4 regions of the Streptomyces sp. NPDC102406 genome follow, and region 2 is predicted to be linked to each of the others. Evidence: riboswitches for the same ligand, from Rfam matches in the RefSeq annotation. Region 2 holds a riboswitch; each other region holds the start of a gene.
The links. A riboswitch is a leader RNA that binds a small molecule or an ion and turns the genes downstream of it on or off. The one in region 2 is predicted to bind thiamine pyrophosphate.
Positions count from the first base shown of each region.

Region 1: another riboswitch for thiamine pyrophosphate. It lies ahead of ACIRF8_RS10670 (purine-cytosine permease family protein); the one in region 2 lies ahead of thiO (glycine oxidase ThiO).
Region 3: another riboswitch for thiamine pyrophosphate. It lies ahead of thiC (phosphomethylpyrimidine synthase ThiC); the one in region 2 lies ahead of thiO (glycine oxidase ThiO).
Region 4: another riboswitch for thiamine pyrophosphate. It lies ahead of ACIRF8_RS26415 (thiamine ABC transporter substrate binding subunit); the one in region 2 lies ahead of thiO (glycine oxidase ThiO).

Region 1 is NZ_JBIWKP010000002.1:457,098-462,624, reverse strand. Features, by position in the region: gene ACIRF8_RS10685 (alanine--tRNA ligase-related protein) at 46-1,230, shown strand; gene ACIRF8_RS10680 (DUF4097 family beta strand repeat-containing protein) at 1,238-1,990, opposite strand; gene ACIRF8_RS10675 (hypothetical protein) at 2,338-2,733, shown strand; TPP riboswitch at 2,755-2,855, shown strand; gene ACIRF8_RS10670 (purine-cytosine permease family protein) at 2,838-4,262, shown strand; partial or broken gene ACIRF8_RS10665 (alpha/beta fold hydrolase) at 4,199-4,926, opposite strand; gene ACIRF8_RS10660 (GlsB/YeaQ/YmgE family stress response membrane protein) at 5,140-5,403, opposite strand.
Region 2 is NZ_JBIWKP010000001.1:1,491,665-1,497,191, reverse strand. Features, by position in the region: gene metF (methylenetetrahydrofolate reductase [NAD(P)H]) at 1-66, opposite strand, end outside; gene thiE (thiamine phosphate synthase) at 175-822, opposite strand; gene ACIRF8_RS06875 (Rv2175c family DNA-binding protein) at 895-1,260, opposite strand; gene ACIRF8_RS06870 (NAD(P)/FAD-dependent oxidoreductase) at 1,351-2,583, opposite strand; TPP riboswitch at 2,756-2,869, shown strand; gene thiO (glycine oxidase ThiO) at 2,867-4,057, shown strand; gene thiS (sulfur carrier protein ThiS) at 4,054-4,254, shown strand; gene ACIRF8_RS06855 (thiazole synthase) at 4,261-5,055, shown strand; gene pknB (Stk1 family PASTA domain-containing Ser/Thr kinase) at 5,139-5,527, shown strand, end outside.
Region 3 is NZ_JBIWKP010000006.1:185,699-191,225, reverse strand. Features, by position in the region: gene ACIRF8_RS24905 (hypothetical protein) at 1-171, shown strand, start outside; gene thiC (phosphomethylpyrimidine synthase ThiC) at 273-2,051, opposite strand; TPP riboswitch at 2,044-2,208, opposite strand; gene ACIRF8_RS24895 (YibE/F family protein) at 2,280-3,662, shown strand; gene ACIRF8_RS24890 (SsgA family sporulation/cell division regulator) at 3,733-4,194, opposite strand; gene ACIRF8_RS24885 (IclR family transcriptional regulator) at 4,295-5,071, opposite strand; gene ACIRF8_RS24880 (DUF5326 family protein) at 5,255-5,467, opposite strand.
Region 4 is NZ_JBIWKP010000007.1:110,860-116,386, reverse strand. Features, by position in the region: gene rlmN (23S rRNA (adenine(2503)-C(2))-methyltransferase RlmN) at 148-1,254, shown strand; TPP riboswitch at 1,285-1,401, shown strand; gene ACIRF8_RS26415 (thiamine ABC transporter substrate binding subunit) at 1,480-2,568, shown strand; gene ACIRF8_RS26410 (ABC transporter permease) at 2,544-4,247, shown strand; gene ACIRF8_RS26405 (ABC transporter ATP-binding protein) at 4,247-5,296, shown strand; gene ACIRF8_RS26400 (maleylpyruvate isomerase N-terminal domain-containing protein) at 5,306-5,527, shown strand, end outside.

The DNA of each region.
Region 1 (5,527 bases), on a different contig from region 2:
GGTCCGTGTCCGGTGCCTCCCCGCCCTCCGCGAAGGAGCCACCCCATGAACACCGAGACCGTCATCCGTACCTTCGTCGAGTACTACGAGGAACGCGGCCACCACCGCGTCACCGGCTCGACGCTGCTCCCGCCCCCCGGCGACCCCGTCCTCTTCACCACCTCGGGCATGCACCCCCTCACCCCCCATCTGGAGGGCCGACCGCACGAGCACGGGCGGCGGCTGGTCAACGTGCAGCGCTGTCTGAGGACCACGGACCTGGAGGAGGTCGGCGACCCCACCCATCTCACCGTCTTCGAGATGCTCGGCACCTGGTCGCTCGGCGACTACGAGGGCCCGCAGAGCCTCGACTGGGGACACGCCCTGCTCACCGAGGGGTTCGGCATCGACCCCGGCCTGCTCCACGCCACGGTGTTCGGCGGCGACGACCAGGTGGGCCCGGACACGGACTCCCTGCGGGTGTGGGAGGAGCGCGGGGTACCGGTGGAGCACACCGTCGACGACAACTGGTGGTCCAACGGGCCGACCGGACCGTGCGGCCCCGACTCGGAGATCTTCCTCTGGACCGGTGACACGCCCCCGGAGTCGACGCCCACCCGCGACGAACGCTGGGTCGAGGTCTGGAACCACGTGATGATGCGGCACCGCCGACTGCCCGACGGCAGCCTCGTGCCGCTGCCGCAGCGCAACGTCGACACGGGCCTCGGCGTGGAACGGCTCGCCGCCCTGCTCCAGGGCGAACGCTCGGTGTTCGACTGCGACGTCTTCACGCCGTGGCGCCGCACCGTGCCGGACCTGTGGCACCTCGACGAACCCACCTCACGCCTCGTCTGCGACCACCTGCGCTCGGCCATGGTGGTCGTCGGGGACGGCGTACGCCCCGGCACCACGGGCCGCGGCTATGTACTGCGCCGCCTGATCCGCCGTGCCCTCACCGCCTTGTGGCGGGACGACCCCTCGCGCGGACTCGGCGATCTTCCGGGCGAGTTGACGCGGCACACGCTCGACCACTTCCGTCAGTCGGCCGACCCGGACGAGGTGCGCCGCGTCCTGCTCGACGAGGAACGCCGGTTCGCCGGTCTCCTCCGGCGCGGCCGACAGGTGCTGGCCCGGCCGCGCTTCCGCGGCACGCTCGACGAGGAGGACCTGCACTACCTCCACGACACGCACGGCCTGCCCCCGGAGCTGGTACGGAGCCTGCGCGAGGAGGACCCGAGCCGCGTCTCCTAGCCCGTCCTCAGTCGCGGGCGGCCCGTACGTCACCGTTGACCGTGGTCAGCGTCATGGTGCGGGCGGGCCGGTCGCCGCCCGCGGGGAGCGTGATCAGGGGGCGGCCGTTGTCCGTGGTGGCGTTCACCCGGTAGGCGGGGGAGTCGTGCGGGACGGAGACGTCCACCGAGCCGTTGACGGTCCGCCCGGCGACCTGCCGCGGGGCGGTGGCGCACCCCAGGGTGACATCACCGTTGACCGTACGCGCCCGCAGTGCCGACGCGCGTACGGCGGTGGTCCGCACGGAACCGTTCCGGGTCGCGAGCCGTACCGTCGCCTCGCGCTGCCCCGAACCCGTCACCGTCACATCGCCGTTGACGGTGGTCAGGTCCAGGGGGCCGGACACCCCGGCCGCATCGACCCCGGCGTTGCGCGCGGTGACGGTGACCGAGGTCCCGGCCGGGACGCCGATCTCCGGCATGCGCGGGCAGGGGCGGTCCGGCCCGTCGTCCTTGCGGCACGACAGATCGAGGACCCGGCTGCGGCCGTGCCCGGACCAGTGGGAGGCGACGGCCTGGTCGACGCCGATCTCGTCACCGTCGGCGGGCCGCAGACGCACCCCGTTCTCCGTGGTGATCGTCAGACGCGTGACGGAACCTGTCAGTTGTGCGTCCGCCGCGTCGGACCGACCGTGCCCGTCGCCCTCCGCGCACCCCGCCAGAAGAGGGCCCGCCGCCAGCACGAGAGCCCCGACGGCCAGATACCGGGCGGATGACTTCATCGCTGCCTTCATCCCGACCGACTGCCCCGTGCCGGGCCCCGCTCACCCGATCGCGGAACCCGGCCTGCCGCAGGGGGCCGCGGAGGTCTGAGGGCCCCGCCCTCCGCCCGGAGGCGGAGGGCGGGGTGGCGGGCTCACTGCCGAACCCTCCCGGGAGGGGTTCGAGGTGATCCGTGTCGCACGAAGTCCCCTGAACAACGAGGGTGAAACGTGGGAAACCGGCGGTGTCTCGCGTGACATCGGCCGGAACCTCGCGCCGGCCGGGGGCGTGTGCCGCCCGGCCGTGGGTAGGCGCGCCCCACACGGGCCGCGCCGGCTGCGCCGCCCGCCGACTGAGGGGTCCGAGGATGGAGCGAGCGGGGGCGCGGTTTCCGGCGCGTTGGGAGGACGGCGGCGTCCTGGTCGTCGAGGTCGTCGGCGACTTCGACGGACCCGCCGCGGCCGAGCTGAGCGGGCTGCTGACGCGTACGGCACGGACCGGACAGCGGCTCTTCGTGGTGGACTTCCGGGAGGTCGACCGCTGCTCTGCGGACGCGGTCCGGCAGTTCGTCGGCGCGGGCCCGGAGACCGAGGCGCTGCCGGGCGGCTTCCTCGCCGTCGTCCCCGGCACCACCGCGCGCCCCGTGCTGGACGCCGAGGGTGCCGATCGCCTGTCGGGCGGCATCCACGACACCGTCCTGAGCGCCCTGGAGGCCTGCCGGTCCTCGGCACCGGAGGCCGGGGGAGCGGGCGTCCTGAACTAGCGGCTAGTCTTCGCATCCGTACTGCCCGACACGGGGTGCCCCACGACATCGACGGGGCTGAGATCACACCCGTAGAACCTGAACCAGTTAGCACTGGCGGAGGGATGTCAGCGATGCCGACACCGCACGCGCCCGCGACCACGCCCGCTTTCGACGGACGGATGCCCGCCGCGCCGGGCGACTGGCGGCCCGAGGCGCGGGGCATCGCGCCGGTCCCCGAGGACGCCCGGTACGGCGGCGCCGGACGGCTGTTCACCGTGTGGTTCGCGCCCAACCTGACCATGAGCGGCGTCTTCACCGGCACCGTCGGCATCGCCCTCGGCCTGGACTTCGCCACCGCCCTGGCCGCCGTGGTCCTCGGCACCGTGCTCGGCGCCGTGCCCACCGCGTACCTCGGCACGTGGGGCAGCCGCACCGGAGCGGGGCAACTGCCCCTCGCCCGCCTGGCGTTCGGCCGGGGCGTCGTCGTCCCCGGCACCCTGCAATGGCTGTCGTCCATCGCCTGGGACGCGCTCATCGGACTGTTCGGCGCGGACGCGCTGGCCCGTCTCTGCGGCTGGCCGTTCTGGCTCGGGGCGCTGGTGATGATGGCGGCCCAGGGAGCCTTCGGAGCACTGGGCTACGAGGCCGTCCACCGCCTCCAGAAGTGGATGACGGCCGTTCTGGCCGTCGCCCTCTGCGCCCTGGCGCTGCGGCTGGCGCACACCGGTGTCACGCCCGCCGGCCACGGAAGCGCTCAAGGCGCCGACCGCGCCGGGGCGTTCGTCCTCACCACCACCATCGCGTTGAGCCTCGCGATCTCCTGGGCCCCGTACGCCAGTGACTTCAGCCGCTACCTGCCGCGCACGACCTCGGCGCCCCGCATGTTCTGGTGCACGCTGGCGGGCATCGTCGTGTCCTTCACGGCCGTGCAGACGCTCGGGCTCTGGGGCGCCTCCGTCTTCACCGACCAGACCGCCCGGGGCGTCGACACACTGCTGGGCGGGGGAGTGATCGGCTCCGTCGGGCTCCTGGCCGTCGCGCTGGCCGCGCTGTGCAGCAACGCGATGAACGACTACAGCGGTTCACTGGCACTCCAGGTCATCGGCGCCCGCCTGCCACGCCCGCTCGCCGCCGGGCTCGCCGCGCTCCTCGGGTTCCCGCTGGCGCTGTGGATGCACGCCGCCGACACCGCGGCCCGCTTCCAGGACGTACTCCTGTTCGTGGGCTACTGGATCCCCGGCTTCGTCGCCGTCGTCCTCGTCGACTGGCTGGCCCGGGCCCGCGCGCGAGCGGGCGCCCCCCTCGACCTCGCCACCGAACTCTCCCGGCGACGGCCCTCCTGGCCCGCGCTCCTGGCGTTCCTCGCCGCCTTCGCCGCCACGGTCCCGTTCATGGACACGAGCCTCTACGTCGGCCCGGTGGCGCGGGCGCTGCACGGCGCGGATCTCGGCTACTACGTCGCCTTCATGACCGCGCTGGTCATCTACGCCCCGCTCAGGCCGGGCGTCCGGTACGGCCGGAAGAACGCCCGCAGTTCCTCCGCGTAGAGCTCGGGCTCCTCGAACACCGCGAAGTGACCGCCGCGGGCGGGCTCGGTGAAGCGGACCAGGTGGGTGGTGCGCGCGAGCCAGGCGCGCGGCGGGCGGACGACATCGCCGCGGAAGACCGAGAAACCGGACGGCACCTCGACCCTTCGGGTGAGCTGCGGGGTCGATCGCCGCGTTCGCGTGGTACATCCGCATCGACGAGCCGATCGTCCGCGTCAGCCAGTACAGGGTGACGTTGGTGAGGATCTCGTCCTTGGTGAAGCTGCGTTCGACGTCCCCGCCGCAGTCGCTCCACGCCCGGAGCTTCTCCACGCTCCACGCGGCGAGCCCGGCGGGTGAGTCGGTGAGTCGGTGAGTCCGAAGGCTGCGGTCTGCGGCTTCGTGCGGTGCATCGCGGCGTACGCCCCCCTCGCCCGCGGCGCCGAACCTCGCGTAGCCGAGGACGGACATGAGCTCGGCCCGGAAACCGGCGACGGCGATCGCGTCGAGCGGCGGACCGATCGGAGTACCCGTGACCCGGGTTGTCGGGCACGACCACGTCGAAGGCGTCGGCGGGGTCCGCGCCGTGCGCCCCGGGATCGGTGAGGAGCGGGACCACCTTGGAGCAGCGCCAGAACGAGTCCGGCCAGGTCGTCGCCCGCAGGCGTGCGCGCAGGTCCTCGATCGCGGCGGGCGGGGTCTTCGGGCTGAAAGGTTCCGGGCGGGGCGAGGGTCCGATGTGGGGCGCATGCCAACTCGCTTGCTCCGCGGGCCTGTTGGGTTCCGGCGACCGCCTGTCTGCCTGTCGACCTGTCGGCTTTGCGACGTGCGCGCGCCCGTGACCACGCGCTGACCGCCGACCGGCGTGCTCCGGTCGGCATGTCAGGGCATACGCGGGTCAGCGTGTCCGGCCGGCCACCAGGCGGTAGACGAGCAGCACGATCACCGAACCGATGATGGCGGCGATCCATGTGGAGAGGCTGAAGAAGCCGTTGATCGAGTGGACTCCGAAGATCACCTTGCCGAGCCAGCCACCGAGGAGACCACCCACGATGCCGATCAGCATCGTGATGAGGCAGCCACCCGGGTCCTTGCCGGGGGTGAGTGCCTTGGCGATGGCTCCAGCGATGAGCCCGATCAGGATCCAGGCGATGATGCCCACGAGTTCGTCCTTTCCGTTCGGTGCGGGGACGCTGCAAGCAGCAGCGATCTTCCTTATGTCCCGGACCGATCTTCGTACACAGGACCAAGGTCCTCATCTGCGCCGGAGAAGTTGCTGCGCGTTC
Region 2 (5,527 bases):
GGCCGCGAGCATGTCGCGTACGGTGCGGGCTCGATCAGTCCTGGTGGAAGCGGTGCCAAAGGCCATACGGGCAGGTTACTGACGGAATCCGGTTGCCCCTAATCACCGTCCACCTTGCGGACAGGCGAGCGGCACGCCGCTTCTCGGCAGCGCTCCACCGGCACTTCACCGGCGTCACATCGAACGCAGGCGCTTGGCGAACTCCGCCGCGGCGGCGGCCGGATCGTCGGCCTCGGTGAGCGCGCGGACGACCACGACGCGGCGGGCGCCGGCCTCCAGGACCTCGTCCAGGTTGGCCAGGTCGATGCCGCCGATGGCGAACCAGGGGCGGTCGGTGCCGAGGCCCGCGGTGTGGCGCACCAGGTCGAGACCGGGGGCGTGGCGGCCGGGCTTGGTCGGGGTCGGCCAGCAGGGGCCGGTGCAGAAGTAGTCCACGCCCTCCTGGACGGCGGCCGCGGCGGCCTCCGCGTCGGTGTGCGTGGAGCGGCCTATGAGGACGTCGTCGCCGAGGACGGCGCGGGCCGCGGGGACGGGCAGGTCGCCCTGTCCCAGGTGCAGTACGTCCGAGCCGACGGCGTGCGCGACGTCCGCCCGGTCGTTGACCGCGAGGAGCTTGCCGTGGCGGCGGGCCGCCTCGGCGAACACGGCGAGGTGCTCCAGCTCCTCACCGGCCTCCATGCCCTTGTCGCGCAACTGGACGATGTCCACGCCGCCGGCGAGCACGGCGTCGAGGAACTCCGGCAGGTCGCCTTGGCGCTTGCGGGCGTCGGTGCACAGGTAGAGCCGGGCATCGGCGAGTCGCGCGCGCTTCGGGTCGGCCATGGGACATCCCCCGTTGGAGTCGATGGCGTGCGCACCACGAGGTCGTGGTGCGCACGCCGGACGGTTGTCAGGTCAGACGGCGAGCGCCTGGGCGCGGCGCTTCACCTCCGTGCCGCGATTCTCGCTCAACGCCTGCGCGGGCGTGCCCGGCAGGGTCGGGTCGGGGGTGAAGAGCCACTCCAGCATCTCCGCGTCGCTGAAGCCGTCGTCCCGCAGGAGCGTCAAGGTGCCGGTGAGCCCCTTGACGATCTTGTCGCCGTCGATGAAGGCGGCGGGCACGTGCAGCGCCCTGTTCTCACCTCGGCGTACAGCGATCACCTGGCCCTCCTTCACGAGCTGGCGTACACGCGTCACCTCGATGCCGAATCGCTCGGCGATGTCGGGAAGGGTGAGCCAGTCGGGGACGAGAGCATCGATCTTTGCGTCAATCTCGGTCACGGGACAAGCGTGCCATCCCGGACTGACAGTCGGAAGCCGGGGCGGCCGACCAGGTGTTTTCGCCGGACGCGGGCGCCTGTCCGACGGCTGTCAGGCCACCGCGCCCTTCAGGGGCCGGGCCGGGTCGGCGAGCCGGTCCGGGTCCAGTACGGTGCCCGCCTCGATGAGTTTGCGGCCCTGCGCCAGGTCGCGGGGTTTGCCGACGGCCAGCACGGCCACCAGGGCACCCTCCCGCAGCCAGCACACCGACCACGCCGCTCCGGCCGGGTCGCCGCGCCACACTGTCGCGTCGGCGGTGCGGTGGTGTCCCGCGTACTGCACGAAGCGGCCGAACTGCTCGGACCAGAAGTAGGGCACCGGGTCGTACACCGCCGGTGTCTCACCGATGATGTTGGCCGCGACCGTGCGCGGCCCCTGGAGGGCGTTGTCCCAGTGGTGGACCAGGAGCCGCTCCCCGTAGCGCCCCGAGGGGAACGAGGAGCAGTCCCCGACCGCGTACACGTCGGGCAGGGATGTCCGCAGGTGCGCGTCCGCCACCACTTCGCGGTGGTCGCCCAGGTCGATGCCGGAGCCGGTCAGCCAGCCGGTGGCCGGGCGGGCGCCGATGCCGACGACGACGGCCCCTGCGGGCAGCCGCGTCCCGTCGTCCAGGACGACGAAGCCCGGCTCGACGCGCTCCACGCGCGCGTGGGTGCGCAGCACGGCTCCGGCGTCGGCGTACCAGGCGGCCATGGGCGCCGCCATCTCGGCGGGCAGCGCCCCGGCCAGTGGCCGCTCGGCCGCCTCCACGACGGTGACCCGGCATCCCGCCTCGCGGGCGGCGGTGGCGAACTCGGCGCCGATCCATCCGGCGCCCACGACCACCACGTCGCGCTGGCCGGCGAGGACGGGCCGCAGCCGTTCGGCGTCGTCGAGGGTGCGCAGCAGATGGACTCCCGCAACGGCCTCCGTGCCCGGGAGCCTGATCGGTTCGGCGCCGGTGGCGAGGACGAGGACGTCGTAGGGGACGGGTCCGGTGGCGGTGTCCAGTTCGCGAGCGTCGGGCCGCAGTCCGGTGACCTCGCGGCCCACCTCCAGGGTGACGCCGAGTGCCGCGAAATCGACGTCGAAGGCCGAACCGTCGGCCTTGCCGAGCAGGACGGCCTTGGACAGGGGCGGCCGGTCGTAGGGCGGGTGGGGCTCCGCGCCGAGCAGGGTGACGGATCCGGTGAAGCCCTGTTCGCGCAGGGCCACGGCCGTCTGCACGCCGGCCATCCCGGCGCCGACGATCACGACGTGCCGTTGCCCTGGAGGTGTCCCGTTGCCGCTCCGCTGCTCGCTCATCGGATCACCTTAGGCATCTGATCTTGCGTCGGTCAGCGGTGCGGGCCACTCCCACGCCGTGACGTCCTGCACACGTGTCACCGGGTTTAGCGATCAAGGGCGCCGCGCCGCCCGGTCCGGGGCCGAAGGCTGCCTTACCCGGGGCCCGACGCAGGAGTTAGGGTGGCCGACGTAAAGCACTCGCGGGAGCCCGTACGCAGCGGGCTGAGAGGGAGGCTGGAGCGGCCTCCGACCGTACGAACCTGATCCGGGTCATGCCGGCGAAGGGAGGGGCTGGACGCCCATGTCGCGTACTCCACCCGAAGCCACCGACGTACTGGTCGTCGGGGGCGGCGTCATCGGTCTGGTCACCGCGTGGCGCGCCGCGCAGCGCGGTCTGTCCGTCGCGGTCGTGGACCCCGGACCCGGCGGCGGGGCCGCCCAGGTGGCGGCCGGCATGCTGGCCGCCGTCACCGAACTGCACTACGGCGAAGAGACCTTGCTCGCGCTGAACGTCGAGTCCGCGCGCCGCTATCCCGCGTTCGCGGCCGAGCTGTCCGAGGCGACCGGCCAGGACCTCGGCTACCGCGCCTGTGGCACGCTGGCGGTCGCCCTGGACGCCGACGACCGGGCGCACCTGCGTGAACTGCACGCCCTGCAGGAGAAGTCGGGCCTGGAGTCGGAGTGGCTGTCGGGCCGCGACTGCCGCCGCCTGGAGCCGATGCTCGCGCCGGGCGTGCGCGGCGGCCTGCGGGTCGACGGTGACCACCAGATCGACCCGAGGAGGCTCGCGGCCGCCCTTGTGACGGCCTGTGAGCACGCGGGCGTGGTCTTCCACCGGACCTGGGCCGAGCGGCTCTCCGTCGTACGGGACCGGGCGCGCGGTGTCCTCCTGGCCGACGGCACCGAGGCGGCGGCCGAACAGATCGTGCTCGCGGCGGGCAGTCGCAGCGGGCGGCTCGCGGGCGTCCCGGACGAGGTGCTGCCCCCGGTCCGCCCGGTCAAGGGCCAGGTGCTGCGCCTGACGGTGCCCCGCGCGTACGCGCCGTTCCTCAGCCGCACGGTCCGCGCGGTCGTGCGCGGCAGCCACCTCTACCTGGTGCCCCGGGTCAACGGCGAACTCGTCGTGGGCGCCACCAGCGAGGAGCTCGGCTGGGACACCACCGTCACGGCCGGCGGGGTCTACGAACTGCTGCGGGACGCCCATGAACTGGTCCCCGGCATCACGGAACTGCCCCTGACCGAGACCTGCGCGGGTCTGCGCCCCGGCTCGCCCGACAACGCCCCGCTCCTCGGCCCGACGGCCCTGCCCGGCCTCCTCCTCGCCACCGGCCACCACCGCAACGGCGTCCTCCTCACGCCCGTCACCGGGGACCTCATGGCGCACGTCCTGACCACCGGTGAACTCCCCGAGGAGGCCCGCCCGTTCACCCCCGGGCGGTTCTCCGGCCCGGGTGATCTCAGTAGTGACGCCTCCCTGGAGCAGCCCGCATGAACGTGTCCGTCAACGGTGAACCGCGCGCGGTGAGCACCGACACCACCCTCGAAGCCCTCGTCACCACACTCACCACGGCGCACTCCGGCGTCGCCGCCGCCCTCAACGAGACCGTCGTGCCCCGCACCCAGTGGTCCGCGACCCCGCTCGCCGACGGGGACCGCGTCGAAGTCCTCACCGCCGTACAAGGAGGCTGACCCGCCATGGCCGACGACGCTTTCGTCCTCGCGGGCGCCACGTACTCCTCGCGCCTGATCATGGGCACGGGGGGCGCCCCGAGCCTCGACGTCCTGGAACGCGCCCTGACCGCCTCCGGCACCGAACTCACGACGGTGGCGATGCGTCGCGTCGACGCGACGGTGCACGGCTCGGTCCTGTCGGTCCTGGAGAAGCTCGGCATCCAGGTCCTTCCGAACACGGCGGGCTGCTTCACGGCGGGGGAAGCGGTCCTGACGGCCCGCCTCGCGCGCGAGGCGCTCGGCACGGACCTCGTCAAGCTCGAGGTCATCGCCGACGAACGCACTCTCCTGCCGGACCCGATCGAGCTCCTGGACGCCGCCGAGACCCTGGTCGACGACGGCTTCACGGTCCTGCCCTACACGAACGACGACCCGGTCCTCGCCCGCAAACTGGAGGACGTGGGCTGCGCGGCGATCATGCCGCTCGGCTCCCCGATCGGCTCCGGCCTCGGCATCCGCAACCCGCACAACTTCCAGCTCATCGTCGAGCACGCGCGCGTGCCGGTGATCCTGGACGCGGGCGCGGGCACGGCCTCCGACGTGACCCTCGCCATGGAGCTGGGGTGCGCGGGTGTGATGCTCGCCTCCGCGGTGACCCGCGCCCAGGAACCGGTGCTCATGGCCGAGGGCATGCGGCACGCGGTGGAGGCGGGCCGGCTGGCGTACCGCGCGGGCCGCATACCCAAGCGGCATTTCGCCGAGCCGTCCTCGCCCACCCGGGGCCTGGCCCGCCTCGACCCCGAGCGCCCGGCCTTCTGACAGGGTCACAGCTCTGCTGCAGTACGGGCCCGGTCCCGCAGCGGGCCCGGGCCCTGTCAGTCGCTCCTCGTAGACTCACCTGCGTGGACACGACCCTTCAGGACCCGTTGCTCGGGCACGTGCTCGACGGCCGGTACCGCATCGACGCACGCATCGCGGTCGGCGGGATGGCCACGGTCTACCGGGCCGTGGACACCCGCCTCGACCGCGTGCTCGCACTCAAGGTGATGCACCCCTCCCTGGCGGCCGACGTGTCGTTCGTCGAGCGTTTCATCCGCGAGGCCAAGTCGGTGGCCCGCCTCTCGCATCCGAACGTCGTGGGCGTCTACGACCAGGGCGCCGACGGCGCGTACGTCTACCTGGCGATGGAGTACATCGCGGGCTGCACGCTCCGCGACGTCCTGCGCGACCGTGGCGCGCTCAGGCCCCGGGCCGCGCTCGACATCCTGGAGCCGGTGCTCGCCGCGCTCGG
Region 3 (5,527 bases), on a different contig from region 2:
GGCACCTCGCTGGGCGGCGGCCCCGCCAACCGCATGCCCCAGCTCGGCTACAACAGGCCGGGGTTCAGCAGCCCCGACGGCGGCGGTACGGCCACGGGGCAGCGCGCCGGCTTCTCCAGCCCGGACTTCACCAGCCCGGACTTCGGCGGTCCGGAGCACCAGCCCGACTGAACCGCCGACCCCCGGCGAAGCACGGAGCCATGACGGGGCTCGGGGCGAATCACGGCCCCGAGCCCCGCGTCATGCCGATGCGCAGGACGCCGGTACGCCGGTCAGTCGGCCAGCGGCAGATAGACGCGGTTGCCCGCCTCGGCGAACTCCTTCGACTTCTGCTCCATGCCTGCCTCCACCTCGGCCTTGGTGGAGCCGTGCTCGCGGCGGATGTCCTGGGAAATCTTCATCGAGCAGAACTTCGGACCGCACATCGAGCAGAAGTGCGCGGTCTTGGCCGGCTCGGCGGGCAGCGTCTCGTCGTGGAACTCCCGTGCCGTGTCCGGGTCGAGCGCCAGGTTGAACTGGTCCTCCCAGCGGAACTCGAAGCGGGCGTCGGAGAGCGCGTCGTCCCAGTCCTGCGCGCCCGGGTGCCCCTTGGCGAGGTCCGCCGCGTGGGCCGCGATCTTGTACGTGATGACGCCGGTCTTCACGTCGTCGCGGTTGGGCAGCCCCAGGTGCTCCTTGGGCGTGACGTAGCAGAGCATCGCCGTGCCCCACCAGGCGATCATCGCGGCACCGATCCCGGACGTGATGTGGTCGTACGCCGGAGCGACGTCCGTGGTCAGCGGGCCGAGCGTGTAGAACGGCGCCTCTTCGCAGATCTCCTGCTGGAGGTCGATGTTCTCCTTGATCTTGTGCATCGGGACATGGCCCGGGCCCTCGATCATGGTCTGGACGCCGTGCCGCTTGGCGACGGAGTTGAGTTCGCCGAGCGTCCGCAACTCCGCGAACTGCGCCTCGTCGTTGGCGTCCGCGATCGAGCCGGGGCGCAGCCCGTCACCGAGGGAGTACGTGACGTCGTACGCCGCGAGGATGTCGCACAGCTCCTCGAAGTGCTCGTAGAGGAAGCTCTCCTTGTGGTGCGCCAGGCACCATGCGGCCATGATCGAGCCGCCGCGGGAGACGATGCCGGTCTTGCGGTTGGCGGTCAGCGGGACATACGGGAGGCGGACGCCCGCGTGGACCGTCATGTAGTCCACACCCTGCTCGGCCTGCTCGATGACCGTGTCCTTGTAGATCTCCCAGGTCAGTTCCTCGGCCTTGCCATCGACCTTTTCGAGGGCCTGGTAGAGCGGCACGGTACCGATGGGGACGGGGGAGTTGCGCAGCACCCACTCGCGCGTGGTGTGGATGTTCCGGCCGGTGGAGAGGTCCATGACGGTGTCGGCGCCCCAGCGGGTCGCCCAGGTCATCTTCTCCACCTCCTCCTCGATGGAGGAGGTGACCGCGGAATTGCCGATGTTGGCGTTGACCTTCACCAGGAACCGCTTGCCGATGATCATCGGCTCGATCTCCGGGTGGTTCACGTTCGCGGGGAGGACCGCGCGGCCCGCCGCGATCTCCTCACGCACTACCTCAGGCGCGACGTTCTCCCGGATGGCCACGTACTCCATCTCCGGGGTGATCTCTCCACGCCGGGCGTAGGCGAGTTGGGTCACGGGCTCGCCGTTCCTGCCGCGACGCGGCTGGCGCGGGCGACCCGGGAAGACGGCGTCGAGGTTGCGCAGCCCGCCGCGCGGCGACGTGTGCTTGATGCCGTCGTCCTCGGGGCGGGCGGGGCGGCCCGCGTACTCCTCGGTGTCCCCGCGGGCGATGATCCAGTTCTCCCGGAGAGGGGCGAGCCCCCTGCGGACATCGGTGTCGACGGTCGGATCGGTGTACGGGCCGGAGGTGTCGTACAGCGTGACGGCCTGGCCGTTGGTGAGGTGCACCTGGCGGACCGGCACGTTGAGGTCGGGCCGTGAGCCCTGGATGTACCCCTTGTGCCAGCCGATGGACTTCCCGCCCTCCGGCTCGGAGCCGTTGGAGGCAGGCGTGCGTGTGTCCGTTGTGGTCATGAGACCTACTCCCTACGCCGGCATTACCCGGTAACAGGTTCGGCGGTCGACGCAGCGATGTTCGTCGTCGGCGCTTCACGTTGTTTCACGTGAAACGCGCTGGGACGAAGGTCAGCGCCCTCTCAGCCCGGTGCTCCGAGCTCCCGCGTTTGCAAAGGTGCCTCCACGCTAGCGTCCCTTCGGACGCGTTGAACAGAGGGCCCCTGCCGTTCTTGCGATGATCGGGCGGTGACCACCACGCAGCAGCCCCCGCCTCCGCCGCCCCAACCGCCGCACGGTTCCACTCCGTCCGGCGCCGGTCACGGCCCGGCCGGCCATGGCCACTCGCACAGTCACGGCCCGGCCGCGCCCGTCTCCCGGCATCTGCGCAAGGTCATCGCGGCGATCCTGGTGCCGTTCTCCGTGGCGGTCGTCGTGGGGCTCGTGGTGCTGTGGCCCGGAGGCGCTCCTGCCCATGAGCGGACCGGTGTCGGCTTCGACCGGCAGACGCAGCAGGCCACGGTCGTCGGGGTCGAGAAGGTCGACTGCGCGTCCGTGAGCGCTCCGGGTACCGCACCTTCCGGTGACGCGTCCCAGGCCGCTCCGTCGGCAGGTTCCTCGGCCGAGCGGCAGGCGTCCGGTACGTGCGGGAAGGCGTCCATCCGGATCGACACGGGCAAGGACGAGGGCCGTACGTTCACGGAGGTCGTCCAGCCTGATTCACCCCGGCAGTTGCGCGAGGGGCAGAAGGTGATCGTCGCCTACGCTCCCGACGCCCCGAAGAACCTCCAGTACTCGGTCACCGATGTGAACCGGAAGTTCCCCATGGCGCTGCTGGCCGGGATCTTCGCCCTGGCCGTGGTCGTGGTGGGCCGTCTGCGCGGCGTCATGGCCCTGGTCGCGCTCGCGGTCAGCTTCCTGGTGCTGACGCTCTTCATCCTGCCGGCGATCCTCCAGGGCTCGAACCCTCTGGTGGTGGCGGTGATCGGGGCGAGCGCGATCATGCTGATCGCGCTCTACATGTGTCACGGTCTGACGGCCCGGACCTCGGTCGCCGTGCTCGGCACCCTGGTGTCGCTGCTGCTCATCGGCCTGTTGGGCTCGTTGTTCATCGGCTGGGCGGCGCTGACGGGCAACACGGACGACAGCACCGGTCTGATCCACGGCCTGTACCCGCACATCGACATGAGCGGTCTGCTGCTCGCCGGCGTCATCATCGGTTCGCTCGGCGTACTGGACGACGTGACGGTGACCCAGACGTCGGCCGTGTGGGAACTGCACGAGGCCAACCCCTTGATGGGCTGGCGCGGCCTGTACCGGGCGGGCATCCGCATCGGCCGGGACCACATCGCGTCCGTCGTCAACACCCTGGTCCTCGCGTACGCGGGCGCGGCGCTGCCCCTGCTGCTGCTCTTCTCGATCGCGCAGAGCAGCGTGACGGACGTGGCCAACAGTGAGCTGGTGGCCGAGGAGATCGTCCGCACGCTGGTGGGCTCGATCGGGCTGGTGGCCGCCGTTCCGGTGACCACGGCGCTGGCGGCGCTGGTCGTCTCCGCCGACCGGCCGAGCGGGCACAAGCCCGCACAGTCCGCTCCGGCCCGCGGTGGCAGGGGGCGGCGACGCAAGCGCTGAGCGGCACGGAACGCTCGGGTGCACCGCGCTGCTGAAGCGTTACGTCAACTGCCCTGCCGGGCCCCTGTGCTCAGCCGGCGTTCTGCTCCTCGCCGAGGATCCGGTCGAGGGCTTCGTCGAGTTCGGCCTCGTAGTCGGCCAGTGCCTGTTCCTGACCGAGCGGGACGATCCTGTCGGTGCGGTCGAGGAAGGCGACGAGGGGCGCGACGCCGACTCGGAACAGTGCGTGGTCGCCGCCCACCTGGAGCCGGATGTGCACCTCGCCCGGCATCTCGTCGCCACACCCGGCGAAGAGCACGGGAGAGATCCGCACATCGCCGTCACCGGTCGCCCCGTTGACCCCGTCGACGAGGAGTTCGCGGCCGAACGCCCAGGTCACGGGGGCGTCCCCGGGGAGATGGAAGGTGAGTCGTACCGCGTACGGATCCCCGGCCTCGTACCGGAGTTCCACCGGGATGCGGAAGGACAGCTCCTCGGAGACGAGGAAGCTCATCATGACCTCTGCCTGTACTGCTTGGACCGACTCGCGCATCGCCTACCCCGTCAACTTGCCGTCGATTGGCCAGGAATGACCTTCCTGACACTGGTGGCATCTTGCTCAACGTACACGAGGGATTACAAGGAGTGAGTTTTCAGATGCTGATAGAGAAGCCGAGTGTCCCTACGAGGCTGCCGATCTCGTCCTGCAAGCGGCGTGCCGCGGGCAGCAGTCTGTCGGCCTGACGAGAGGGGAGAGAGATGGCCAGAGCCGCCGCGGTGGAGCCGATGGTGACCGGGAACGCGGCGCAGGCCGTGCCGAGCGCGTACTGCTGGCACTCGATCAGGGGCTCCATCCGCCCCACTGTTCGCAGCTTGCGCAGCAGCGTCCGGCCGTCACGCACCGTGTACGGGGTGATGGACCGGACCGGGTAGCGGTCGAGGTGGTCCCGGCGGGCCTCCTCGTCGAGCTGGGAGAGCAGGCACTGGCCGATCGCGTGGGCGTGGCCGGTCTCGCGGAAATCGGCCCACTCCTCGACGGCCGGGCTGGCCGGGGAGTCGGCGACGGCGACGATCTCGATCTCACCGTCGCGGTAGATCGCGAAGTAGACCGGAACACCGAGGGCGTCGCGCCAGCGCCGCAACGCGTCGGTGATCATGCCGCGACGATTCTGCTGTGCTCCACTGCTGCTCAGCCGCTCGGCCGCGTCCCCGAACATGAAGACGCCTTTCTCCTTGCGGAGGTAGTTCTCGTGGGCGAGCGTGCGCAGCAAGTGGTACGCCGTGGGGAGGGCGACTCCGGCCTCCCGGGCGAGTTGCTTGGCCGGCGCCCCCTCGTCGTGCGCAGCGACCGCTTCGAGCAGCCGCAGGGCGCGCTGGACGGAGCCGATGAGCGTCTGCGGGGCTGCGGAGGCGGGGTCAGCCGTGGCCAAGGTTCACTCCCGGTACGCGTGCGTCCCCCGCGCACCCCTGGCTCACGGGGGTGGAGCCGTCGGATTCCGGACTTTAACCCTTGGCCACCGGTCGGTGCGGGCCCGGAACGGAAACTTCCCCCGGTCGTGCGAACGGTCGCACCGCACAACCACCGCGCCCGCTGCCCGCCACCGCGCCGCGGCTCACCAGTCGCCGCGCGAGGACGAGCCCGTCATGAACTTCCGTACGACGTAGACGAGTCCGCCCACGAGGGCGGCGAAGACCAGCACCTTGAACAGCAGGCCGATCACGAATCCGACGACGCTCGCGATCAGCCCGCCGAACACGACCAGGGCGATGACCGGCACCGCGACCCACTTGACCCACCACGGCATGCCCGCGAATATCTCTCGCACAGCCATCGCTCCTTCGCTTGTGAGGCCCTTGACGGGACTCTTCTGACGTCCTGCCTCGAT
Region 4 (5,527 bases), on a different contig from region 2:
TGGTCAGGCCGTCGTGAAGCCCCCACTTCGGGGCCGTCTGTGGGCCGTCCAGGGCCGCTCAACAGTGACCAACCGCGACCGCCAGCGACAGGCGGCCAACGCGACGACCCCAGGTCACCCCCGTTCATCTGCGACACTGGGAGTGCCATGCCTAAGCCCGGAGAACTCACATTCGTCGCCCCCCGCGGAGCCAAGAAGCCGCCGCGGCACCTTGCTGACCTCTCGCCTGCCGAGCGGAAGGAAGCCGTTGCCGCGATCGGTGAGAAGCCGTTTCGTGCCAAGCAGCTCTCGCAGCACTACTTCGCGCGGTTCGCGCACGATCCCGCGGAGTGGACCGACATCCCCGCCGGGTCGCGGGAGAAGCTGCGGGAGGCGTTGCTGCCCGAGCTGATGACGGTCGTGCGGCATCTGTCGACCGACCAGGACACCACCCGCAAGACGCTGTGGCGGCTGTTCGACGGGACGCTCGTCGAGTCGGTGCTGATGCGGTACCCGGACCGGGTGACGATGTGTATCTCGTCGCAGGCCGGGTGCGGGATGAACTGCCCGTTCTGTGCCACGGGGCAGGCGGGGCTCGACCGGAACCTGTCGACCGGTGAGATCGTGCACCAGATCGTCGACGGGATGCGGGCGCTGCGAGACGGGGAGATTCCTGGTGGGCCCGCCCGGCTGAGCAACATCGTGTTCATGGGGATGGGCGAGCCGCTCGCCAACTACAAGCGGGTCGTGCAGTCGATCCGGGCGCTCACCGACCCCGAGCCGGATGGGCTCGGGCTGTCGCAGCGTGGCATCACCGTGTCGACGGTCGGGCTCGTGCCCGCCATCCACCGGTTCGCCGACGAGGGCTTCAAGTGCCGTCTCGCCATCTCGCTGCACGCGCCCGACGACGAGCTGCGCGACACCCTCGTACCGGTCAACACGCGCTGGAAGGTGCGGGAAGTGCTGGACGCCGGGTGGGAGTACGCCGCGAAGTCGGGGCGGCGGCTCTCCATCGAGTACGCCCTCATCCGCGACATCAACGACCAGGCGTGGCGCGGCGACCGGCTCGGCCGCCTGCTGCGGGGCAAGCCGGTGCACGTCAATCTCATTCCGCTGAACCCGACTCCGGGGTCGAAGTGGACGGCGTCGCGGCCCGAGGACGAGAAGGCGTTCGTCGAGGCCGTCGCCGCGCACGGCGTACCGGTGACCGTCCGGGACACCCGTGGGCAGGAGATCGACGGGGCGTGTGGTCAGCTCGCCGCCACCGAACGGTAGCCTTACGCCAGTACCAGTACCCACATCTGCATATTCCGACAGGGGAGCGCCACAGCGCTGAGAGTGCGGCACCAGAGCAAGGCAGGCCGCAGACCCTCTGAACCTCGCCCGGGTCATTCCGGGTAGGAAGTTCGGTCACCACTCATGCTGTTGCGCCCTGCCCGGGATCTTCGAGGTCCCCGGGCAGGGCCGCGTCTTCTCCTGGTCATTCCAGGAGGAATTCGAATGCGAACGAGCAAGACGACGTACGGGGCCATCGCCGTGGCGGTGGGGCTCGGGTTCGTCACGTTGTCCGCGTGCGGGTCGTCCGGCGACACGGACTCCGCCGGCGGCTCCAAGACCGTCACCCTCGTCAGCCACGACTCGTGGGCGGTCTCCAAGAACGTACTGAAGGACTTCGAGAAGAAGTCCGGCTACACGGTGAAGGTCCTGGAGGACGGTGACGCCGGGCAGGCCGTCAACAAGGCGATCCTGTCCAAGGGCAATCCGCAGGGCGACGTCTTCTTCGGCGTCGACAACACCCTGCTGTCCCGGGCGCTCGACAACGGGATCTTCACCTCGTACGAGGCGAAGAACCTCGGTGCGGTCAAGGGCGCCTACCAGCTCGACGCCGGCAAACACCGCGTCACGCCCGTCGACACGGGCGCCATCTGCGTCAACTACGACAAGAAGTACTTCGCGCAGCACAAGCTGAAGCCGCCGTCCTCCTTCGCCGATCTCGCCGAGCCGCGGTACAAGAACCTGCTGGTCACCGAGAACGCGGCCACCTCGTCGCCGGGGCTCGGGTTCCTGCTGGGGTCCGCCGCGCGCTACGGCGACGACGCCTGGCAGGGCTACTGGAAGAAGCTCGTGGCCAACGGGGTCAAGGTCGTCGACGGCTGGGACCAGGCGTACAACGAGGAGTTCAGCGGCAGCGCCGGCGGCAAGAAGGCGGGGGGCGAGCGCCCGCTCGTCGTGTCGTACGCGTCCTCGCCGCCCGCCGAGGCGATCTACTCCGACCCGCAGCCCGCGACGGCGCCGGTCGGTGTCGCGACCGGGACCTGTTTCCGGCAGGTCGAGTTCGCCGGGCTGCTCGACGGCGCCAGGAACGAGAAGGGCGGGAAGGCGCTGCTCGACTTCCTGATCTCCAAGGAGTTCCAGCAGGACATGCCGCTCAACATGTTCGTCGACCCGGTGACCGACGACGCCACGGCGCCCGCCGACTACACGAAGTACGCCGTGAAGGTCGACGACCCCGAGACCATGAGCCCGCGCAAGATCGCGGACAACCGTGACAACTGGGTCAAGTCGTGGACCTCGCTCGTCAGGAAGTAGCGGCTGAGGCGAAGGCCCGCGCCGCCGGTGTCCGTCGGTCCGGGAGCCTGGTGCGGCTCGGGCTCATGGTCGTGCCCGTCGTGTTCTTCGCCGTCTTCTTCGCGTACCCGGTCGTCGCGATCGTCCGCCGGGGGCTGCTCGTCGGCGGCGTCTGGCAGACCGGGCGGATCGTGGACGTGCTGGGGGAGCCGGACATCCGGCACGTCCTGTGGTTCACGGGGTGGCAGGCGCTCGCCTCGACCGCGCTCACGTTGCTGATCGCGTTGCCGGGCGCGTATGTGTTCGCGCGGCTCGACTTCCCCGGCAAGCAGATCCTGCGGGCCGTCGTGACCGTGCCGTTCGTGCTGCCGACCGTCGTGGTCGGGACGGCGTTCCTGGCACTGGTCGGGCGGGGCGGGCTGCTCGACGCGCTGTGGGGCGTCCGGCTCGACACGACGGTGTGGGCGATCCTGGCCGCGCACGTCTTCTTCAACTACGCGGTCGTCGTACGGACCGTGGGCGGGCTGTGGGGGCAGCTCGACCCGCGGCAGGAGGAGGCCGCGCGGATGCTCGGTGCCTCCCGGTTCACGGCGTGGCGCACGGTGACACTGCCCGCGCTCGGACCCGCCGTGGCCGCCGCGGCACTCATGGTCTTCCTGTTCACGTTCACCTCGTTCGGGGTGGTGCAGATCCTCGGCGGGCCCGGCTACTCGACCCTCGAAGTCGAGATCTACCGGCAGACCGCCCAGATCTTCGACCTGTCGACCGCCGCCGTCCTCACGCTCGTGCAGTTCGCCGCCGTGGGGCTCATCCTCGCCGTGCACGCCTGGAGCGTGCGCCGGCGGGAGAGCGCGCTCCGGCTCGTCGACGCCGCGCACACCGCGCGCCGCCCGCGCGGGGCGGCCCAGTGGGCGCTCCTCGGTGCGGTGGCGGCGACCGTCGCCCTGCTGATCCTGCTGCCGCTCGGCGTGCTCGTGCAGCGCTCGCTCGACGCCCCGGGCGGCTACGGGTTCGCGTACTACCGCGCCCTCGGTGACGCCGACGGCGGAACCTTCCTGGTGCCGCCGATCAACGCCGTGTGGAACTCCCTGGAGTACGCGCTCGCCGCCACCGGGATCGCCCTCGTCGTCGGCGGACTCGCCGCCGCCGCGCTGACCCGGCGGGCGGGACGCCTGGTGCGCGGCTTCGACGCCCTGCTGATGCTGCCGCTCGGCGTGTCCGCGGTGACCGTCGGGTTCGGCTTCCTGATCACGCTCGACAAGCCGCCGCTGGATCTGCGGGCCTCCTGGATCCTGGTGCCGCTCGCCCAGGCGCTGGTCGGGGTGCCCTTCGTCGTCCGGACGATGCTGCCGGTGCTCCGCGCCGTCGACGGGCGGTTGCGGGAGGCCGCCGCCGTGCTCGGGGCGTCACCGCTGCGGGCCTGGCGGGAGGTCGACCTGCCGATGGTGCGGCGGGCGCTGCTGGTCGCGGCGGGGTTCGCGTTCGCCGTGTCGCTCGGCGAGTTCGGCGCCACCGTGTTCATCGCGCGCCCCGACAACCCGACCCTGCCGGTCGCCGTGGCGCGGCTGCTCGGCCGGGCCGGTGACCTCAACTACGGCCAGGCGATGGCCCTCTCGACGGTCCTCATGATCGTCTGTGCCGCCGCTCTGCTGCTGCTCGAACGCATGCGGCCCGCGCGGGCCTCGACCGGGGAGTTCTGATGGCGTCCATGCTCGCACTCGACGACGCGACCGTACGGTTCGGGGGGCGCGCCGCGCTCGACGCGCTGGACCTGGAGGTCGCCGAGCACGAGATCGTGTGCGTCCTCGGGCCCAGCGGCAGCGGCAAGTCGACGCTGCTGCGCGCAGTCGCCGGACTGCAACACCTGGACAGCGGACGGGTGTTGCTCGCCGGACGCGACCAGAGGGGCGTGCCCGCGCACAAGCGGGGCGTGGGCCTCATGTTCCAGGACCACCAGTTGTTCCCGCAGCGGGACGTCGGTGGCAACGTCGCCTTCGGGCTGCGGATGCACGGCGCCGGGCGCGCGGAACAGGCTTCCAGGGTCGGGGAGTTGCTGAAGCTCGTCGGGCTGCCCGGTGCCGAAGGCCGGGCCGTGACCGCGCTGTCCGGCGGCGAGCAGCAGCGTGTCGCGCTCGCCCGGGCGCTGGCCCCGAGCCCCCGGCTGCTGATGCTGGACGAACCCCTCGGTCAGCTCGACCGGTCGCTGCGTGAGCGGCTCGTCGTCGAACTGCGCGAACTCTTCGGCGAGTTGGGCACGACCGTCCTGGCCGTCACCCACGACCAAGGCGAGGCCTTCGCCCTCGCCGACCGGGTCGTCGTCATGCGCGACGGCCGCATCGCCCAGTCCGGCACCCCGCTCGATGTGTGGCGGCACCCCGCCGACGAGTTCGTGGCACGCTTCCTCGGCTTCGACAACGTCACCGAGGCGGCCGTGTCGGTCTCGGGCGACGCCGCCGACACCCCCTGGGGCAAGGTGCCGGTGCCGCCCGGCTCACCGCAGGGCCCCGCCAAGATCCTCGTACGGCCCGCGGGCGTACGCCTTGTCGCCGCCGCCGACGCCCAGTTGACCTGCACCGTCACCGCCCGCACCTTCCGCGGTACGCACGTCGCGCTGCGCCTGCAACCCGACGGCGCGCCCCGGCTCGAAGCGGCCTGCGCGCTGCGCGCCGCGCCGGAACAGGGCGCCGAGGTCGGTGTCGCCTTCGACGCGGCGGAAATCGTGCTGCTCGGCGAGGGGTCGACTCCGTAGGGTCGGCGCATGACGACCTCCGTGCCGCGACCGCCTGCCCCCCTCTCCCACGACCGGTTCTGCGACGAGATCACCGCCCAGACCGACCTGTTGAGAGCGCATCTCACCGACGCCGACCTGACCGCGACCGTGCCGACCTGCCCCGACTGGACCGTACGCGAACTCGCCGAGCACGTCGGCCGCGCGCACCGCTGGGCCGAGGCGGTCGTGCGTACCCGGGCGACGGAGGCG